2 linked regions of the Glaciimonas sp. CA11.2 genome follow. The protein of the gene in region 1 interacts with the protein of each later gene in a pairwise test. Links are inferred from orthologs where the notes say so. Each region holds a gene or a part of one and is shown on either strand. Other genes may lie near its edges.

Evidence for each region.
Region 2: the proteins of dprA (region 1) and recA interact in binary tests that used the Bacillus subtilis proteins (3 or more experiments, as listed by UniProt). The link is inferred for Glaciimonas sp. CA11.2 from one-to-one orthologs.

Annotation. Positions count from the first base shown.
Region 1 is NZ_JAVIWL010000001.1:2,051,373-2,058,373, forward strand. What follows is about bases 1,893-4,715. They hold dprA (DNA-processing protein DprA), read left to right. Parts: upstream 1,893-2,629; coding sequence 2,630-3,802; downstream 3,803-4,715. Other genes in these bases: RGU75_RS08790 (LysM peptidoglycan-binding domain-containing protein), read left to right, coding at 1,893-2,491; RGU75_RS08800 (DUF494 domain-containing protein), read left to right, coding at 4,186-4,665. In the rest of the region: fmt (methionyl-tRNA formyltransferase), read right to left, coding at 1-152; def (peptide deformylase), read right to left, coding at 552-1,076; more of RGU75_RS08790, read left to right, coding at 1,418-1,892; RGU75_RS08805 (DNA topoisomerase III), read left to right, coding at 5,045-7,001. UniProt on the Bacillus subtilis protein: Protein that helps load RecA onto ssDNA during transformation. Binds cooperatively to circular ssDNA, is able to bridge different segments of DNA. Favors the loading of RecA onto SsbA- or SsbB-coated ssDNA and formation of RecA-DNA filaments.
Region 2 is NZ_JAVIWL010000001.1:1,133,790-1,140,803, reverse strand. The notes cover bases 1,582-4,417. They hold recA (recombinase RecA), read left to right. Parts: upstream 1,582-2,355; coding sequence 2,356-3,480; downstream 3,481-4,417. Other genes in these bases: recX (recombination regulator RecX), read left to right, coding at 3,753-4,244; RGU75_RS04855 (XRE family transcriptional regulator), read left to right, coding at 1,582-2,026. Also shown: kbl (glycine C-acetyltransferase), read right to left, coding at 1-1,055; more of RGU75_RS04855, read left to right, coding at 1,451-1,581; RGU75_RS04840 (DUF2889 domain-containing protein), read left to right, coding at 4,615-5,247; sucC (ADP-forming succinate--CoA ligase subunit beta), read left to right, coding at 5,318-6,508; sucD (succinate--CoA ligase subunit alpha), read left to right, coding at 6,605-7,014. UniProt on the Bacillus subtilis protein: Multifunctional protein involved in homologous recombination, DNA repair and competence.

The sequences.
Region 1 (7,001 bases):
AACGCCTTCACTGCGGAGGCATGCAATTGCATACCGCGGCCAGCAGGGCGATCAGGCTGTGTGAGTACGAGCGTGATCTCATGCCCTGCGTCGTGAAGGGCTTTTAAGGCAACGGCGGCGAATTCAGGAGTTCCGGCAAAGATTATTTTCATACCAGGATTTTATTACGGATGAGTTTGTTTTGCTGCTTATGAATGCTATTCACTATTTGTTTTTAGCAAAAGCGACAAGATAGTCGTCATGCAATGGTGATGCATCACACACCATAGATGACAGCAGCTTGATCAAATTGGAATGATAAGGAATATTTAACACGGAAGGTTTGACACGGATGCATTGGCCCCGCAAGTGGTGAGGTGCGTTGCAGGCGACCGAATCGGTCTTGATGGTATGGTCGCCAGAAACGGCTGATAGTGAGTTTATCTTTTTTAGCATTGTTTTAGCTAAAAAAATTGCCTGCATGAGTGCTAAATGCAGGCAATTTATAGAGGCTTAAAGCGGAGGCTTAACGCTTAACAATTATCGCTTAAGTATTCACCCATACTTTCTTGTTAGCGATATTGCTTTTCCCGCTTCAGTTCTCGTTCTTCTTTAAGCATCTTTGCTTTGATGCGGTTGCGCTTTAACGGCGACAGATATTCGACAAACATCTTCCCTTTAAGATGGTCCATTTCATGTTGAATACAGACCGCAAGCAGACCTTCAGCGTCAACTTCAAATGGTTTTCCATCAGCATCCAATGCGCGCACTTTGATGCGCGCTGGACGTTCGACGCCGTCGTATATTCCCGGCACTGAGAGGCATCCCTCGTCGTAGATTTGCTTTTCTTCGCTGGCCCAGAGAATTTCCGGGTTAATAAAAACGCGCAGTTCTTTACCCGTGTCGGAGGTATCAATCACCAACAGTTGCTCATGGACATCGACTTGGGACGCCGCCAAACCAACGCCGGGAGCCTCGTACATTGTCTCGGCCATGTCGGCAATTAAGCGCTTAAGACGGGCGTCAAAAACGGTGATCGGCCGAGCAATTTTTTGCAGGCGGGCATCGGGGTAACGCAAGATATTTAATAGAGACATACGGTTCTGGACGACAATAAGGCGATTCGAAAATGGTTTATCACTTGCTAGTTTCAGCGTTTATAGGCAAAATTTGATGCGCTTTGGCAAACATTTTTACAACTATTGTGGGTGTGTACAGCAGTATTTTACGCGGCAAACCATGCAATTGCATTTTGTTAGTCAATTCCAGTTTAACGCATTGATAGTCCGCAAATCACCTTACTCACCTGGCCGACCAATTCGCTGGCTCTACGTAGCAGCTGCGTTGACCATTAAGGGTGGGGAAAAAGGTGGTTGGAAAGGTGCGTATTGATGCACTAAGGATGCGCTAACTTAACGCCACATTTACCGGAAACAACATGAAAAAGTTTAGCACAGCTGCACTCCTTCTCGCTTTTGTAGCTGGCATTGGTATTTTGCCAATCTCCCAAGCGCAAACGACGGCAAAGGCGCGCTGTGCGTTTTTGCCCAATGCACCAGATCAGCATGTCGTCGTGCGTGGCGATACGCTGTGGGGAATTTCGGGGCATTTTTTGCAGAATGCGTGGTGCTGGCCGCAAGTGTGGGGAATGAACCGAGAGCAAATTCGAAATCCTCATTGGATTTATCCTGGACAGATCGTTTATTTTGACCGCGCGGCGGGTCGACTGCGACTCGGCACGCCAACTGGCGGCACGTCTGGCACGATTAAGTTGTCGCCACAAATTCGGGTAGAAGGTCTGGGAAGCGAAGCGATCTCTGCGATTCCGGCGGAGGAAATCGCGCCGTTTCTTTCGCAGCCGTTGATCATTGAAGAGGACGGATTAAATAACGCTCCGCATATTGTTGCCGTACAGGAAGGTCATGTAAATTTGGGCCGTAATGATCTCGCTTACGTGCGTGGCGATCTTAAGGGCGGTACCTCATTCCAGGCTTTCCGTCCCGGCAAACCCTTGAAAGATCCGGTCACTGGCAAGGTCATCGCCTATGAGGCAGTATATTTAGGCACGTTGAAACTGGAGCGTGCAGGCAAAGCAGAAAATGAAGCGGATACCTTCCGCATCGTTGAGTCGAAGGAAGAGATGAGCGTCGGAGATCGTTTGGTGGCAGTGCCGATTACCGCCATTTTGAACTACGTACCGCACCCACCTTTGGTTGACGTCAATGCGCGCATTGTCTCGATTTACGGTGGGGTTGCCAATGCAGGTCAGAACCAGATTGTCACCATCAATAAGGGTGCAGAAGACAACATGGAGGTTGGCAATGTGTTGCAGTTATACCGATTTGGTAAAACCATCGCCGATCCTTTAGATGGAAAAAAAGCTGTGAAACTTCCCGATGAGCAATACGGCACGTTATTTATCTTCAGAATATTTAGGCATATTTCTTACGGATTGATCATGCAAGTTCGCGATACAGTGGAGGTCGGCGATATTGCCAGATCACCAGAGTAGACGGGCTAAGTGTTGCAAACAGAAAATATCCTCAATATTAGTAACGATGCCGCTGTCATTGAAACGCCATTCACAGCGGCAAATACATTCTCCCAACCACCCGGCCAGCCAGGGGTTGCTCAATCGGTGTTTCAACCGATGTTGGCGAGCGATCTTGCAGACTGGCTTAGGTTAGAGCAGACGGAGGGTGTCGGATCTTCCACCGCACGCCGTCTGATGGCTGCCTTCGGCCTGCCAGCCAATATTTTTTCCAGCTCGCTAACCGCTCTCCAAAACGTTGTCTCGCACAAAATTGCGTTGGCGCTGTTGGCACCGTTATCGGATTTGACTAAACAACGGATTGATTGTGCTTTGGAATGGGCGCAGCAGAAGGGCAACCGGATTCTGACGCTGGCCGATAACGACTATCCCGCGACGTTGCTTAATATTTCTGATCCGCCATTAGTTCTATACGTGAAAGGTCGGGTTGAATTGCTGGCGCGACCTTCACTGGCAGTAGTTGGTAGTCGCAATGCAACCGTGCAAGGCACCACTAATGCCGAGCGATTCTCTGAGACCCTGAGCCAGCGCGGACTGACGATTATTTCGGGTCTGGCGCTAGGCATCGACAGCGCTGCGCATGTCGGTGCGTTGCGCAACACGCGCCAAACCTTTGACGCGGGGAGCACAGTCGCGGTGATCGGGACCGGCGCGGATATCGTTTATCCGTCACGCAATCGCAGTCTGGCCCATGAGATTGCAGAATTTGGCTGTATTGTTAGTGAGTACCCGCTTGGCATGTCGGGTATTGCGGCTAACTTTCCGCGTCGGAACCGGATTATTTCAGGGCTGTCTGCCGGAGTTCTGGTGGTAGAAGCCGCCGCCCAGTCCGGTTCGTTGATCACCGCCCGAATGGCGGCGGAGCAGGGCAGAGACGTTTTTGCGATTCCCGGGTCAATTCATTCGCCGCTTTCTAAAGGTTGTCATCAGTTGATTAAGCAAGGAGCCAAGCTCGTTGAGTCAGCGCAGGATATCCTGGAGGAAATGGCATCCTTTGTATCGCCGGCGCGTCCAGCTTCTGCGGTCTCAAAGCAAGGTGAATTACTAGCGCAGCCATTATTGTTTTCTACGCCATCAGAAGATAGTGAGCATACGCGCTATGTTGATGATCCTTTGCTAGCCGCTCTCGGCTTTGATCCGGCGAGCATCGACATGTTGGCAGCGCGCAGTGGTATCGATATCGCACTATTAAGTGCGCAGCTATTGACGCTTGAGCTAGAGGGTTTGGTAGAGTTGCTTCCAGGCGGTGTTTATCGGCGCATCGGCCAATAGAAACAATTTTACTGCTGGTCGCGCATCTTGATATCAATCCGCTTGGGTCTCGCGTGAATTTTGGCGTAGATTCAAGCTTAGATTTCAGCGAATTTTTTTACCGCCAGTTACACATGTCAGAATGACACTTTCGGCAGAATGCGTTAAATCCTGCGATACTGGTATAAAGGTATCTATAAATTATGGGTAAATCACCTTATTTGGGCGTTTAATCGATTGTAAAGACCGCAATTTTGCGATAATTGTCTAGGATTTTCGCAAAAATGCCCCAATTGGGTTGTATCCTGGCAATCCACGCGGCCCAACCTCTCCTCGCTGATTGCTGTTTTTGCAAATAGTTTTAGCAACTTGTTTTAGTCCAATCTTAGCGATACAGTAGAACCATGTTTGAAGTCCTAGTTTACCTATATGAAACATATTACCGTCCCGATGCCTGCCCGGAACCTGAGGCCTTGGTCAGGAAACTGACGGCAATTGGTTTTGAAGATGATGAAATTACCAAAGCGCTTGGCTGGCTGACTGATCTGGCTGTAAGTAATCACTCTTACGCTGACCGCTATCCTCAGCAAACTGCATTTTCATTTGGCATGCGGATATACGCGCCGCAAGAAATGGACGCACTTGGCACAGAAGCAATAGGCTTCGTTCAGTTCCTTGAGTCAGCTAAGATGCTCAATCCGGTACAGCGCGAAATCGTCATCGAACGTGCTTTAGCCGCAGGGGAATCGCTAATATCACTCGATAAGCTTAAAGTAATCGTGTTGATGGTGTTGTGGAGCCAAGGCAAAGAGCCGGACGGATTGATGTTTGATGAGTTGTTTCTTGACGACGATGAAGACCCGGAACCGCGCCTGTTGCATTAGAATTGGCAGCGCAGGCTTCTTCGACCATTAATTGTAAGCAACGGCAGCGCTTGCCGGGCTTGCGATATTCCCAATAACCCGCTTATCATTGGCCGCTTAATCACTGCCGTATTCTATGTTGGCTGTTATAGTGTGCGAGAGTTGCCTTTTGGTAAGCTAATAACTCCTTTCGATAACGCTGTATTTCGCAGTTGTTTGGACCGAGTTGTTCCGACCCAGCTGTTTCAATCCGGCCGATTCAACCCAATTGTTTTAGCCCGGTCGTACCAACGTAGCAATGATTAAGTTCTGCATTTCACCGACTAGTTAAACGAGTATTTAGCTGTAACATGCGCCAACTCATTTGATGGGAAAGCGCGCCACTTTCGAGACCATATTTATGAGCAAGACCCTCATCATCGCCGAGAAACCTTCTGTCGCGAACGATATCGCGAAGACGCTTGGCGGCTTTACCAAGCACGATGAGTACTTTGAGTCCGACGAATACGTGCTGTCATCAGCTGTCGGTCACCTGCTGGAAATCGCCGTACCTGAAGAGTTCGATGTCAAACGCGGAAAGTGGACCTTTACCCATTTACCGATGATTCCGCCGTATTTCGCGTTGAATCCGATCGCCAAGACCGAAGCCAGATTAAAAGTACTCAACAAGCTGATCAAGCGTAAAGACGTCACCGCACTGATCAATGCCTGCGATGCCGGACGTGAAGGCGAACTGATTTTCCGCCTGATTGCGCAACACGCCAAAGCCAAACAGCCGGTCAAACGCCTTTGGTTGCAGTCAATGACGCCGGGCGCTATCCGCGATGGTTTCGCCAATTTGCGTGCCGATGAAGATATGTTGCCATTGGCCGACGCCGCCCGTTGCCGCAGTGAAGCTGACTGGCTGATCGGTATCAACGGTACCCGCGCAATGACCGCGTTTAACTCGAAAGAGGGTGGTTTTTATCTGACCACCGTTGGTCGCGTACAAACGCCGACACTCTCGATCGTGGTCGAGCGCGAAGAGAAGATTAAAAAATTCGTTCCGCGTGACTTCTGGGAAGTGCGGGCAGAGTTTATCTGCGCCGCCGGTATTTATGAAGGTCGCTGGCTCGATACGCAACACAAAAAAACCGAGAATGATCCCGAAAAACGCGCCGAGCGTTTGTGGAGTCTGGCTGCCGCAGAATCGATTGTTGCGGCTTGCCGCAACAAGATGGGCAACGTCACCGAAGAATCCAAGCCAACCACGCAAATGGCGCCGGGATTATTCGACCTGACCAGTTTGCAGCGTGAGGCTAACTCGCGCTTTGGATTCTCCGCAAAAAATACGCTCGGTCTTGCACAGTCTTTATATGAGCGCCACAAAGTCCTGACGTATCCGCGTACCGATTCGCGCCATTTGCCGGAAGATTATCTGAGCACGGTCAAAGAAACGCTGGAAACCGTGTCGGAGAACAACAACTATCAACAGTTCGCCGCGCAGATTCTCAACAAAGGTTGGGTCAAGCCGAACAAGCGTATTTTCGACAATAGCAAGATCAGTGATCACTTTGCGATCATTCCGACTACGCAGGCACCGAAGAATCTGTCCGAGCCTGAGCAAAAATTGTACGATCTGGTCACCCGGCGCTTCATGGCGGTGTTTTTCCCTGCCGCTGAATTTCAGGTGACTACACGCTTTACGGAAGTTTCCGGTTATCAGTTCAAGACTGAAGGCAAGGTCATGATCAATCCGGGATGGCTGGCGATTTATGGCAAGGAAGTCGCGGACGAAAAAGATGCAGAAAACAGCGGCACATTAGTTGCCGTGGCCAGCGGCGAGAAGGTCAAGACCGACAAAGTCACAGCCAACGGATTAGTCACCAAACCGCCAGCGCGCTATACGGAAGCCACGCTGCTGTCCGCGATGGAAGGTGCTGGCAAGCTGGTTGATGATGGTGAACTGCGCGAAGCCATGGCCGGTAAAGGTCTGGGCACGCCAGCCACGCGCGCGGCCACTATCGAGGGTTTGATCTTTGAACGCTACATGCTGCGTGAAGGCCGTGAGTTAATTCCGACCGCCAAAGCGTTCCAGTTAATGACGCTCTTGCATGGCCTGGGTGTTGACGAATTAACCGAGCCTGAGTTGACCGGCGAATGGGAGCATAAGCTATCGCAGATGGAAAAAGGCAAAATCACGCGCGAAGAGTTCATGCGTGAAATTGCCCAGATGACCCAAACCATCGTCAAGCGCGCCAAAGAATACGACAACGACACGATCCCTGGCGACTACGCAACATTGGTTGCGCCGTGTCCAAATTGTGGCGCTGTAGTCAAAGAAAATTATCGTCGGTTTGCTTGTACAAAATGCGAAT
Region 2 (7,014 bases), 920 kb from region 1 along the record:
CCCAATGCATACAAGCGTTGCGCAAATTGTTGGGCTATCGGCGCATCGAATAGCATCACCGGCACAATCGGATGCGTACCCGGTTTGATGGTGAAGCCCAACTGAGTGATTTCGCGCCGGAAATGCTCCGTGTTTGCCTGCAAACGATCACGTAACTCGGTCGAGTTTGAAAGCATATTTAATACCGTCAACGAGGTCCCTGCTATGGATGGTGCCAACGTGTTGGAAAACAAATAGGGGCGAGATTTTTGCCGCAATGTTTCAATCACTTCACGCCGTGCAGCGGTAAAACCACCCATTGCACCGCCGAGTGCTTTACCGAGCGTTCCGGTGATGATATCTATCCGACCCATCACATGATGATGCTCGTGCGTACCGCGTCCGGTCGAACCCATGAAGCCCGACGCGTGGCATTCATCGATCATCACCAGTGCGCCGTATTTGTCAGCCAGATCGCAGATTTTGTCGAGCTGTGCAATCGTGCCATCCATCGAAAATACACCGTCAGTGACAATGACCTTATGACGCTTGTCGCCAGCCGCCTGCAACTGAATTTCGAGATCGGTCATGTCGTTATGGGTGTACCGAAAACGCGCGGCCTTGCACAGACGAATGCCATCAATGATTGATGCGTGATTCAGTGTGTCTGAGATGATCGCGTCTTGCTCGTCAAATAATGGCTCGAACAAGCCGCCGTTGGCATCAAATGCCGCCGCGTACAAGATCGTGTCTTCCATCCCGAGGAATCTAGACAAGGCTTGCTCCAATTGCTTGTGCACGGTTTGCGTGCCGCAAATAAAGCGTACCGAGGATAAACCGTAACCATATTGCTTGGTGGCATCAATCGACGCCTGAACCAATTTTTCTTCGCCGGAGAGGCCGAGATAATTGTTCGCACAAAGATTGATTAGAGTGCGGCCGTCGTCGCAGACAACTTCGGCGCCCTGACGCGAATTGATAACGCGTTCCGGCTTATAAAGTCCTTGCTCGCGCAGAGCGTTCAGGTTGGTGTCGAGACTGGCGAAGAAGCTTGCTTTTGAGGATGTCGGCGTCATTTCAATTCCTTGTCGTTTTTTATGCAGACGGTTTTAATACCCACGGTTTTAATGTTCACTATCTATCTTAAAACTTGTACGGCGATCGTGTGCATTTTCGTATTGTGAGCGGTTGCCCAAGGCCAAATGACGGCCCCATTTATCGTTTTGAGTCTTATGTCTTTTGTCAATTTTGTAACCATAAATGTGGCTGTAAAATCCGGTAGCGGAACGCTTTAGCAAACGGCGTCGGCCTACGCTTAACACCTAGTGGGGTATTGGGACCTATTTGATCTATTATCGACTGTTGCATCTGTTACTATGAAGTTCAATATAAAGATATGAATCCACTATATCGAACAAATATTCAATATAGTGGATATTAACGACTGCCATTAAACATAGCAAGTAAATTTATGCATTCACCTATTGCTCACAACACACCACCCGAAGTCGGCGCGACGCTTCAACGGCTACGGCTTAAGCGCGGTCTGACGCTTGACGATTTGTCGCGTGCGGCCGGCGTGTCTAAATCCATGCTGTCGCAAATTGAACGTGAAAAAGCGAATCCGACCATAGCGGTGACATGGCGATTGGCCAACGCTTTAGGTATTGGTATAGAAGAATTGCTCGCTACCGAAACGTCGGAACGGGAAGCTATTCACATCATGGAACCGCACGAAACGCCTACTTTGCCTGGTCTTCACGCTGGTTACGTCCTGCGCATTCTCGGGCCGATGGAATTGGCCGGCAAATATGAATGGTACGAATTGACGTTGGCACCGGAAGGGGCATTAGTTTCCACACCGCACGATCCTGGCACGATGGAGCATTTAACGTTGTTGAATGGTGGTGTCGAGGTCGTCGTGGATGGCGTGAAGAAAAAGCTGAAAATTGGTGGCACTGCACGCTACCCCGCCGACAAAAATCATGTGATACGTAACACAGGAAAAACCGAGGCGAGAGCTCTATTGGTAGTGATTCACCGATAAATCCAGAGGGCTTACGCAAATCGCCCAAGCGGCGTTTTGCTCTCCTGGCCGCGTTTTGCTTTCCTTGCCGCTGCTAGCCCCGGTACTGGCGTACTGTCTGCGTCGGCAGGGTTGGCAAGCCCGTTGCTAGGACGGTTAGTTTGTATCCTCTTGCATCAAGATTTCAACCAAAATTCCACACGGGTTTACAATGCGGGTAAAGAAAGTGGTTGCAGCTGGTTTGCAACATTATCTAACTTTAAGTTTACAACGCTTGCAATTCGCACTGTTTTTTTATACAGTACTGTCTATTAATACAGTCTTACACCCCTTTTGCCGAAAGAAAATCCATGGACGATAAAAAATCCGCAGCAAATCCTGATAAAAGCAAGGCACTTGCCGCAGCATTGGCACAAATCGAAAAGCAATTCGGCAAGGGTTCGATCATGCGCATGGAAGATGGTGCCGTGGTCGAAGAGGTCCAGGTCGTTTCCACTGGTTCATTAGGTCTTGATATTGCGCTAGGCGTTGGCGGATTGCCGCGCGGTCGTGTGGTCGAAATCTATGGCCCTGAATCATCCGGTAAAACCACGCTGACCCTGCAAACCATTGCTGAAATGCAAAAGCTGGGCGGCACCTGTGCGTTTATTGATGCAGAACATGCGCTTGACGTCGGTTACGCTCAAAAGCTTGGGATCAATCTGGCAGACCTGCTGATTTCACAACCGGATACTGGTGAACAGGCGCTTGAAATTACCGATGCGCTGGTCCGTTCCGGCGGTGTAGATCTGATTGTTATCGATTCCGTTGCCGCATTGACGCCACGCGCCGAAATCGAAGGCGACATGGGCGATTCCTTGCCGGGCTTGCAAGCGCGTCTGATGTCACAAGCATTGCGTAAATTGACTGGCAGCATTAATCGCACGAATACACTGGTGATTTTTATTAACCAGATTCGGATGAAGATTGGTGTCATGTTTGGTAATCCGGAAACAACAACCGGCGGTAACGCACTGAAGTTTTACGCTTCGGTCCGCCTGGATATTCGTCGTACTGGCTCAATTAAATCAGGCGACGAAGTGATCGGTAACGAAACACGTGTAAAAGTTGTGAAGAACAAAATCGCACCACCGTTTAAGGAAGCGCATTTCGACATTCTGTACGGTACAGGTACTTCGCGTGAAGGCGAAATTCTGGATCTTGGATCGGATGCCAAAATCGTTGAAAAATCAGGTGCCTGGTACAGTTATAACGGCGAGCGTATTGGTCAAGGTAAAGACAACGCCCGTAACTACCTGAAAGAGCGTCCAGAACTGGCACGTGAAATCGAAAACAAAGTACGTGCATCACTAGGCGTACCATTACTAGAGGGCGCAGTGTCGACAGAAACCGACAAAGCCGCTGAGAAAGCAGCAAAAGCCGCTGAAAAAGCAGCAGCCAAAGAAGCCGCAGCGTTAGCCGCAAAAGTAGAGTAATCAAAGAAAAGTGAATCGGTCGGGTGGCGCATGGCTCCTCGTCCGATTTTTATTTTGTTCTTGATGAGTGCAAAATAAGTGTGATGAGTGTTAAGTGAGGTTATAGCTTTCTCCTGACTCCTTATGTGCTTTTAAGATTGCGTTTTAAACAAGGTTGCGACGCTGCAAACTTAATGTGCTGTCGTAAAAGCGAACCCAACGTTTTGTAACGTTTTGTTTTTGGGAAATATTTTTTAATAAGGCGGGCCGTGTTACCTGACCCGCATCCAGTAATGGCAAAACCAACAGTCAGTCTGAAGGGCAGGGCGCTTCGTTACTTATCGATGCGTGAGCATAGCCGTATCGAGTTAAAGCGTAAGTTATCGCGTTACGTCGAAGAGGGCGATGACATAGAGGTTTTGCTCGATTGGCTTGAGGAGTCTAAATTTTTATCTCAAGAACGCTTCTCCGAATCTCTTATTAATCGGCGCTCTGGACGTTATGGCAATAGCCGCATCGTGATGGAATTAAAAAGTCACGGTATCGCCGCCGATGCGATTAGTGCGGTTAAATCACAGCTTGCAGAAGGCGAATTTGCCCGCGCCCGCGAAGTGTGGGTGAGGAAATTTGGGCGTCAACCGCTTAATGCTATCGAACGCGGCAAACAGATGCGGTTTTTATTGCAGCGCGGATTTTCTCATCGGGCGGTGCAAGCTGCGATTAACAGCGTTGGTGATGACGATGCGTTCGAGCCCGTTGAATCTGATGAAGATGGGATTGTTTAGGGCGGACATCAACATATTATTGCCACCGGTTCGGTCCTAATTTGGGCCTTAACCTAATTTGGTTCTTATGATGCCGAAGACGTCTGATGCGTCTAATAGAGTGGATTTTCGACGATCCTCGTACAATCCTTGTACATGCCTGTACATCCTCGCACATTCTTTCATATACGTGATTTAAACAGCTTAAATCGCCCATACGCGGGCGGCCATGCAAATTTACCGTAACTAGGTCATACTGTGAGATTGTTGCAACGCACACAAACTCACCTATTCACTACATCTGTGCTACACTTTTGTGGTTTTTTGCAAACCGCAGGAGCGGCAGCTACTATAGAAACTGTAGTAGCGATAAGCAAAGCAGACCAAAAAAATGTCCCTATTACCTCCTACTTCTCGCAGGGCGCTGACACATACGCGCACCATACAAGTCGACGCGTTTATTCGTGACGATGGCTTATGGGAGTTGGACGCGCACATTACCGATATTAAAGCCAGTGATCTTGAGTTGCCGCACGGAATTTTGCCAGCCGGCGAGGCTGTGCACGATTTATGGCTGCGTTTAACGCTAGACAATCTCTACACCATTACCGAGGTCGCGGTGCATTCTGAGGCCATGCCTTATCCCGGACATTGCAATACCGTCTCCCCTGCCTACAATCAATTAGTTGGCCTGAATCTGTTAAAAGGATTTCGCTATACGTTGAAAGAGCGTGTCGGTGGTGCGCTGGCTTGCACTCATCTGACTGAGCTTGCTCAAATATTGCCGACTGTTGCGCTTCAAGCGTTTTCTGGTGAAACGAGTGTTGGCAGCACGGCACCGACACGGTTGAGTACAGGAGACAAAAAACCATTTCAGGTAGGAAGTTGCTACGCGCTGCGGAGGGATGGAGCGGTTGTCGCGCAATTTTATCCAAAGTGGGCGTCCGCGCGGCCAGAAATTCCTGAGACACAATCCAACATGCCAGTTAGTAAGCCCCCGGACATACAGTCCGAACCCCGTTAGTGTCGTTAATGATTTTGTTGTAATTTAATTCTTAGTGCATTTATCTAGTCCAACCAGCAAGTTAATTTAAATCAGCGTCAGAAGGGAAGCTCGCATGAAAATCCATGAGTATCAGGGCAAAGAAATTCTCCGTAAATTTGGGGTAACAACACCGCGCGGTATTCCGTGCCTGAGCGTCGATGAGGCAGTTAAAGCTGCTGAAACTCTCGGCGGTTCGGTATGGGTCGTGAAGGCACAAATTCATGCAGGTGGTCGCGGTAAAGGCGGCGGCGTGAAAGTGGCTAAATCGCTTGAACAAGTTCGCGAATACGCTAATGAAATCCTGGGCATGCAGCTGATCACGCATCAAACTGGCCCAGAAGGTCAAAAAGTGCGTCGTTTGTTGATCGAAGAGGGCGCAGACATCAAGCAAGAACTATACGTCAGTATGGTAACTGACCGTGTTAGTCAACGCGTGGTGCTGATGGCATCGAGCGAAGGCGGCATGGACATTGAAGAAGTTGCGGAAAGTCATCCGGAAAAAATTCATCAGGTCGTCATTGATCCATCGACAGGACTCACTGACGCAGAAGCGGACAGTATTTCCGCAAAAATCGGCGTACCAGCGGGTTCTATTGCTGACGCTCGGGTACAACTGCAAGGTCTATACAAAGCTTATTGGGATACCGATTGCTCATTGGCCGAAATCAACCCGCTGATCGTCACTGGCTCTGGCAAAATTATTGCTTTGGACGCGAAGTTTAACTTTGATCCTAACGCTTTGTATCGCCAACCTGAAATCGTTGCTTATCGCGATCTGGACGAAGAAGACCCAGCAGAAGTCGAAGCATCGAAATTTGATCTGGCATACATCTCACTCGACGGTAACATCGGTTGCCTGGTAAATGGCGCTGGTCTGGCGATGGCCACGATGGACACGATCAAATTGTTCGGCGGCGAGCCAGCGAACTTCCTTGATGTAGGCGGTGGTGCTACAGCAGAAAAAGTGACTGAAGCATTTAAGATCATGCTGAAGAATCCAAGTTTGAAGGCAATTCTGGTCAATATTTTCGGCGGTATCATGCGTTGTGACGTGATCGCTGAAGGCGTGATCGCTGCATCGAAGGCGGTTTCATTGAGCGTGCCACTTGTCGTGCGCATGAAGGGTACCAACGAAGAAATCGGCAAAAAATTGCTGGCGGAATCGGGCTTGCCTATCATTGCTGCCGACAGCATGGAAGAAGCGGCGCAGAAAGTTGTTGCTGCAGCTAACGGTCAATAATCGCATTGGTTTTAGCGATCTGAGAATTTAGCGACGATCAATTTGCACTTACGTTGACGAATTGATTCACGCTCAAAAATAAGGCAAGGAACAAACATGTCGATCCTGATTAACAAAGATACAAAAGTCGTCACCCAAGGTATCACTGGCAAAACCGGTCAATACCACACGCGCGGTTGCCGTGATTATGCAAATGGCAAAGAAGCTTTTGTCGCTGGCGTGAACCCTAAAAGAGCCGGTGAAGATTTCGAAGGCATTCCTATTTTCGCTAACGTCGGAGAAGCCAAGGCCGCTACCGGCGCTAACGTTTCAGTGATTTATGTGCCGCCAGCAGGCGCGGCAGCAGCGATTTGGGAAGCGGTTGAAGCAGAACTGGATCTGGCGATCTGTATCACGGAAGGTATTCCTGTCCGCGATATGCTGGCATTGAAAGACCGTATGGCTAAATCCGGTAGCAAGACTTTGCTTCTAGGACCAAATTGCCCAGGTCTGATCACGCCGGACGA